2 regions of the Pseudoalteromonas sp. J2K-J599 genome follow, and region 1 is predicted to be linked to the other one. Evidence: predicted binding sites of a transcription regulator. Region 1 holds the regulator's gene; the other holds the start of a gene.
The links. The regulator sigma-54, encoded in region 1, starts transcription at its own class of promoters, with help from an activator protein. The targets are predictions, from matches to a motif close to GTTGGCACGNNNNTNGNNT.
Positions count from the first base shown of each region.

Region 2: AC5NT5_RS07435 (EF-hand domain-containing protein) is a predicted target of sigma-54. The motif match lies at 1,535-1,553, and genes of this name have one in related genera.

Region 1 covers NZ_CM200271.1:631,081-634,508, reverse strand. The annotation lists gene lptC (LPS export ABC transporter periplasmic protein LptC) at 1-48, shown strand, start outside; gene lptA (lipopolysaccharide transport periplasmic protein LptA) at 38-583, shown strand; gene lptB (LPS export ABC transporter ATP-binding protein) at 580-1,305, shown strand; gene AC5NT5_RS02800 (RNA polymerase factor sigma-54) at 1,375-2,874, shown strand; gene hpf (ribosome hibernation promoting factor) at 2,901-3,188, shown strand; gene ptsN (PTS IIA-like nitrogen regulatory protein PtsN) at 3,193-3,428, shown strand, end outside.
Region 2 covers NZ_CM200271.1:1,626,841-1,630,268, reverse strand. The annotation lists gene rluB (23S rRNA pseudouridine(2605) synthase RluB) at 1-233, opposite strand, end outside; gene scpB (SMC-Scp complex subunit ScpB) at 230-820, opposite strand; gene AC5NT5_RS07435 (EF-hand domain-containing protein) at 972-1,493, opposite strand; gene AC5NT5_RS07430 (hypothetical protein) at 1,721-2,152, opposite strand; gene xthA (exodeoxyribonuclease III) at 2,393-3,199, shown strand; gene AC5NT5_RS07420 (energy-coupling factor ABC transporter permease) at 3,205-3,428, shown strand, end outside.

The sequences.
Region 1 (3,428 bases):
GTGATAAAACTAATTAACCATACGCGAACCATATATTATGACCAATAAAATATTAAAATCATTTATAATTCCTACACTTATACTAGCGTTTAATAGTAGTGCTGCAGAGCAAAACACGCAACCTGCTGCCAATCAAATTTCAATAAGTGCCGACAAGCAAGAAGGTCAATTGAAAGCTAATGTGGGTATTTTTGAGAAAAACGTTGAGATTATTCACGGTAATCGCCGCATTACAGCCGATCGCCTCGAAGTACACAAACGTGATGAACTTGGTGATAATAAACAATTATTAATTGCCACAGGTAGCCCTGCGCACTTTGAAGAAAAGCAATCAGACGGCACGACTATGAGCGCCAGTGCTGACGAAGTACGTTATGATGTATCTAAGCGTTTTTTAACGCTTGTTGGTAATGCACAAGTATCGCAAGCCGGACAAAAAATAAATGCTAAAAGCATTACCTACGACATAGAGCAGCAGCTCATCAGTGCCGAAAAAGATGAAAACTCAACTGACCGCGTTCACACAATTTTAGTACCGATCGAAACTAAAAAAAGTAAAAAAGGCGATAAAGGTCAACCATGAGCACATTAAAAGCAGAACTATTGGCAAAAAGCTATAAAGGTCGTGAAGTTGTAAAAAACGTCGGCCTTGAAGTACAAGCTGGCAGTATAGTTGGCTTACTTGGCCCTAACGGTGCTGGTAAAACAACGACTTTTTATATGATTGTAGGGCTTGTTCCTAGCGACAAAGGTAAAATATCTATTGATGATAACGATATTACTCTTTTACCTATGCATAGTCGTGCTAGATTAGGCATAGGCTACTTACCACAAGAGTCATCGATTTTTAGAAAGCTGACTGTTTATCAAAACTTAATGGCCATTTTAGAAACGCGCAAAGAACTAAATAAACAAGCCAGAGAAGACACGCTCAATAACTTATTAGATGAATTTAGCATACAACACATTCGTGATAGCCAAGGTATGGCATTATCGGGGGGAGAACGTCGTCGTGTAGAAATAGCACGAGCGCTGGCAGCAGATCCTAAATTTATATTACTGGATGAACCGTTTGCCGGTGTTGACCCTATTTCGGTATTAGATATAAAGAAAATAATAGAACATCTTAAAAATCGTGGGATTGGTGTATTAATTACCGACCATAACGTAAGAGAGACCCTTGATGTTTGTGAAAAAGCCTACATTGTTTCTCATGGGGAGCTGATTGCATCAGGTACTCCAGAACACGTATTAAATGATAAAACAGTACGCGATGTTTACTTAGGCGAGCAATTTAGGCTGTAACATTTACGCCATGTCTTTAAGCATCTGCTAGTATTAATTATAACAACATAAAAGGATTGTTAGAGATACATGAGGCAATCACTACAGCTGCGCATGGGCCAGCAACTTACAATGACTCCACAGTTGCAACAAGCTATTCGTTTGTTGCAACTCAGTACATTGGATCTCCAGCAAGAAATACAAGAAGCTCTCGACAGTAATCCACTATTAGAGGTTGAAGAGGCAGACTATTCCGAAGACGCTGCTGGTAAAAACGAGCAAAAAGCTGATACCGATGACATAACTGTTAGCGCATCTGCTGATGATGCTCCGAGCGAATACGAACAAGATACTGGTGAAGCACTTGCAAAAGACACGCTAAGTGACGACATGGCTATGGATGTCAGTTGGGATGAGTACATGAGTGCCGCTCCTGCAGCCTCATCAGGTCCAATGCCTGAAGACGAATCAATATACCAAGGCGCCTCTACTGAAACGCTGCATGAGTATTTAATGTGGCAATTACAACTAACGCCATTTAGCCCTACCGATGAAGCCATCGCTATTGCGATTGTAGAGGCCGTCGATGATTCAGGTATTTTAACACTAAGCTGCGAAGAGATTTTAGAAAGCTTTAATCAAGAAAACGAAGATGATAACGAAGTTGAACTTGATGAAATTGAAGCGGTATTAAAACGCATCCAACTGTTTGATCCTGTTGGTATTGCTGCACGTAGTTTACAAGAGTGTTTGTGTATTCAGCTTAATCAATTTGATAAAGAAACACCTTACATTAATGAAACGAAAATGATTTTAACCGAGCATATTGATCTATTAGCAGCTCGCGACTATCGTACATTAATGAAAAAAACAAAGCTTAAAGAAGAAGAGCTTAAAGAAGTAATGACACTAATACATACTCTCAACCCAAAACCTGCAGATACTATTGTAAGGGAAGAATCTGAGTATGTTATTCCTGATGTGTCAGTTAAAAAAATTAAAGGCCGCTGGGTTGTCGAATTAAACCCAGATAGCATGCCTAAAATTCGTGTTAATAGCCAATACGCAGCAATGTCTCGCACTGTAAAATCAAGTGGCGACAGCCAGTTTATTCGCTCACATTTACAAGAAGCTAAATGGTTTATTAAAAGCTTAGAAAGTAGAAACGACACGCTATTAAAAGTTACTAATTGTATTGTTAAGCAACAACAAGGCTTTTTTGAACATGGCCCTGAAGCCATGAAACCAATGGTTTTAAATGATGTTGCTGAAATGGTAGAAATGCACGAATCGACAATTTCTCGCGTAACTACTCAAAAGTACATGCATACACCCCGTGGTATATTTGAGCTTAAATATTTTTTCTCAAGCCATGTAAGTACTGAAAACGGTGGTGAATGTTCATCTACAGCAATACGTGCGCTTATCCGAAAATTAATCGCAGCAGAAAACTCAGCAAAACCATTGAGTGATAGCAAAATAGCGGATATATTGGCTGAGCAAGGAATTAAAGTAGCGAGACGTACAATCGCAAAATACCGCGAATCTCTTGCTATTCCACCGTCAAATCAGCGTAAAAGTCTGATTTAAGACGCTAAACTAAGAGGGTAATGCTTATGCAACTAAACTTAACTGGTCGTCACGTAGAATTAACCGATTCACTAAGAGACTATATTAATACTAAATTTGCGAAGCTTGAAAGACACTCTGATCATATTAATAATGTTCATGTCATTCTCGATGTAGAAAAATTAAATCAAAAAGCAGAAGCCACAATACACGTAAGCGGTGCTGAGCTATTTGCCTCTACAGAACATCAAGATATGTATGCCGCTATTGACTCGTTGATCGACAAGCTCGATCGCCAAGTAATCAAACACAAAGAGAAGCTTGCTCGACACTAATATGATGAAATTAAGTTCACTTATATGCCAGGACTGCAGCAAAGCTGCGGTCCTTTTTAATAGCAAAAAAAGAATTTTAGAGTTCATTAGCGAACTTGCTCACGACAAACTTCCGTATTTACCGCAACAAGATATTCTTAATGCTTTAATGAGCAGAGAGAAATTAGGTAGTACAGGTATAGGACGTGGCATTGCTATTCCTCATGGAAGAATGAGCGGTGCAGAAGAGCCTTTGGCTTT
Region 2 (3,428 bases), 1.0 Mb from region 1:
TCGGGTTTGTTATACATAATCACACGACAGATTCTATCTGCTTTTTCTTCAATCTTTACAGTGTGCCCGTCTACACGAATTAAATCAGTTTCTTCAACACGGTCACCTAACTTTGCCACTTTACCGTTTACACTAACGCGGTTTGCATCAATGTATTTTTCCATTTCACGGCGTGAGCCTACGCCTGCACGGGCTAAGACTTTTTGTAACTTTTCACCTTGTATAATACTCATTCGGATGGTTCTCTCACAGAAGGATCGCTCAATAACTGGTTAATTTTACTTTGCTGCTCTGTTGGCAGCGCAGGTAAGTTTTCAAGTCCAGTTAACGAAAAATAATCTAAAAATTGTTTAGTAGTTGCATATAAAGCCGGCTTACCCGGAACCTCTTTATGCCCTACCACTTTAACCCACTCTCTTTCGAGTAGGGTTTTAATAATATTCGAACCCGTAGTAACACCCCTTACTTGCTCAATTTCACCGCGCGTAATGGGCTGCCTATATGCAATAAGTGATAATGTTTCCAGTAAAGCACGCGAGTATTTTGGTGCGCGTTCTTGCCACAAGTTATTTAACCAAGGGCTTAAACTACTACATGCCTGAAACCGATACCCACTACCAACTTCAACTAAGCGAATACCACGAGTTTGAAAATGTTCTTGTATTGTATCTATTGCGTCGTTTATTCGCGCCATAGAAATAGCTAAATCTATTAATACAGTATCTTTAAGGTGGCGTTTACTCACAGGCTTATCTGCAACAAAAATAGCTGCTTCAATGATCTCAACTAGTTGTTCATCACTAATTCGCCGACCCGCCATACACACTCTTAACAAATAAAAATACACAGCCATCTATTATGACAGAACAACGCCAAACTAGGAAAATATATCTACTAAATAACTAGATTTTAAACACAAAAAAGCCAGTGATTATCACTGGCTTCTAATTTACTCTTTAAAACAACAAATATTAGCTGTGTTTAATGGCTTCTAATGCATCATCTTCAGCTACTGCGTTACCGTATTTTTTAATGTAACCCATAAACTCGCTTTTGCTAATGCGCTTATCTTGGTTTTTATCCATGTAACCAAAGTGATTTGAAATATCATCATCGTTACCTTCAACTACCGAGATATATCCATTACTGTCGTTATCTAAGCTTGAAAAGCTACTTTCAATTTTATCAAATTTAGCGATTTCAGCTTTAAATGCCGACTCACTTACTTCAGAATCAGTGGCTACTTTACCATTGTTTAACTTCATGTAAGTGTTGAATTCTTTGCGGCTAATTTCATTATCCATATTGGTATCAATATTTGAAAAATGGCCCCAAATGCTATCGTCATCAGCTTCAACTTTTGAGATGTAGCCATCGCTGTCATTATCTAAACTTGCAAAGTCACTGTCTATTCTTTCAAGACCTTGATTAGATGAACAAGCCGCTAGGCTTAATGATGCTAAAATAGTGGCTGCTAATGTTAACTTTTTCATAAGACGTATCCTTCGTAATTAATTAAATGTCACTTTAACTAATACAAATCCAATGCCAATAATAGTTAACTTATAAGAATCAACAACTTAATCTTGATTGGTGCATTTATTGAACAGTTTCAATAAGTTAAGCTTGCAAGCTTTGCAAACAACCTTGTAATTTTTGCAAAAAAATACCCGGTAAAAAACCAGGTATCTCAATTTTAGTTATATAGTTCAGCTAATAATTAGATTGCTGCGTTTTGGTAGCGTTTAACAAACTCAGTAACGTTTTGACCATTACATTTTAATGAGTTTAAGTTACCAATTTTTTGACGAACAGGTGCTAAACCTTGTTTTAAAGCCGTCATACATAATTGAGTTTCTTGTTGAGCGTCTTTTGCAAATACTTCTACTTTCTCAACTGATGCGTTGCTTAATGTCGTTTTTTTAGCAATATCGCGAATATCTTCACCATTACATAAAATGCTTTTAGAAAAACGAGATAAGTAAACGCCGTGCTGAGCAGCTTCTTTACGAGCAACACTAAAGCCTTCGTTTGCGCTTAGTACACATAACTTAGATTCAATTTTATTATCTTGACTGAAGTAAGTATTGCTTTGTGCTGAAGCAGTTGCAGATGCTAATAAAGCAGTAGCTAAAAGTAGTTGAGTTTTCATGAGAGATCCTATTTGAACGAGCTAAACAAGTGAATTTCGCGCATTATATATTCAATAAAGTTAAGTTCAATTGAATTTTTTATTTATTTAAAAAATTAATGCTGCATTTACAATGTTTAAACTTTACCCACCAATTGATCAACATTTGCGCAGCTATTTTCTCATTTCAGTCATGTTATGTACGCGTATTTACTGATACAATTTAAGCTATTAAATAGAACCAATTTCAAGGTAAATTTTATGAAAGTGATTTCTTTCAATATCAATGGTCTGCGTGCTCGTCTTCATCAATTACAAGCAATTATCGACAAACATCAACCAGACGTTATTGGCTTGCAAGAGATTAAAGTTCATGACGAAGCATTCCCACTAGAAGATGTACAAAAAATGGGATATCACGTCTACTTTCATGGCCAAAAAGCCCATTATGGCGTAGCTATGTTATGCAAAAAAGAGCCTAAATCGGTCTTAAAAGGCTTTGCTACCGATACAGAGGAATCGCAAAAACGCATGATAAGCGTCACTGTTGAACAAGATAACGGTCGCGACCTTACAGTCATGAATGGCTATTTCCCACAAGGTGATAATATTAATCACGAAACTAAATTCCCTTATAAACGACAATTTTATAAAGATTTAATGACACACCTTGAAACCAACCACACACCCGATCAAGACGTCATTGTTATGGGCGATATAAACATATCACCTACTGACTTAGATATTGGTATTGGCGACGTAAATGCAAAGCGTTGGTTAAAAACGGGTAAATGTTCTTTTCAACCGGTAGAGCGTGAATGGCTTGCAACATTACTTAATTGGGGCTTTAAAGACACCTTTAGAGAACAAAACCCAGAAACAGACGACCAATATTCGTGGTTTGACTATCGCTCTAAAGGGTTTGTAGATAACCGAGGACTTCGAATAGATGTAGTACTTGCGACTAATGAGCTCGCAGCACGCTGTATAGATACTGGTATTGATTACGAACTGCGCGGTATTGAAAAACCCTCAGATCATGCCCCTATATGGTCAACATTTAAGTAATTACTATGCTCAGCATAACAATACAAGGGCTACTTTGGGCCCTTGTAATTATTATTGCCCTACTAAGCTTTGATAAAAAAACATACAAAACATTGCTTAATACGCCAGCCCGTCAAACTGGAGTTTTTGCGTGTGCGTTAGTGTTTGCAGTGCTTTGGCGAATAAAGGCAGGAATTTTAACGGGCCTTGATTTACACATACTAGGTGTTACCGCCGCTACATTAATTTT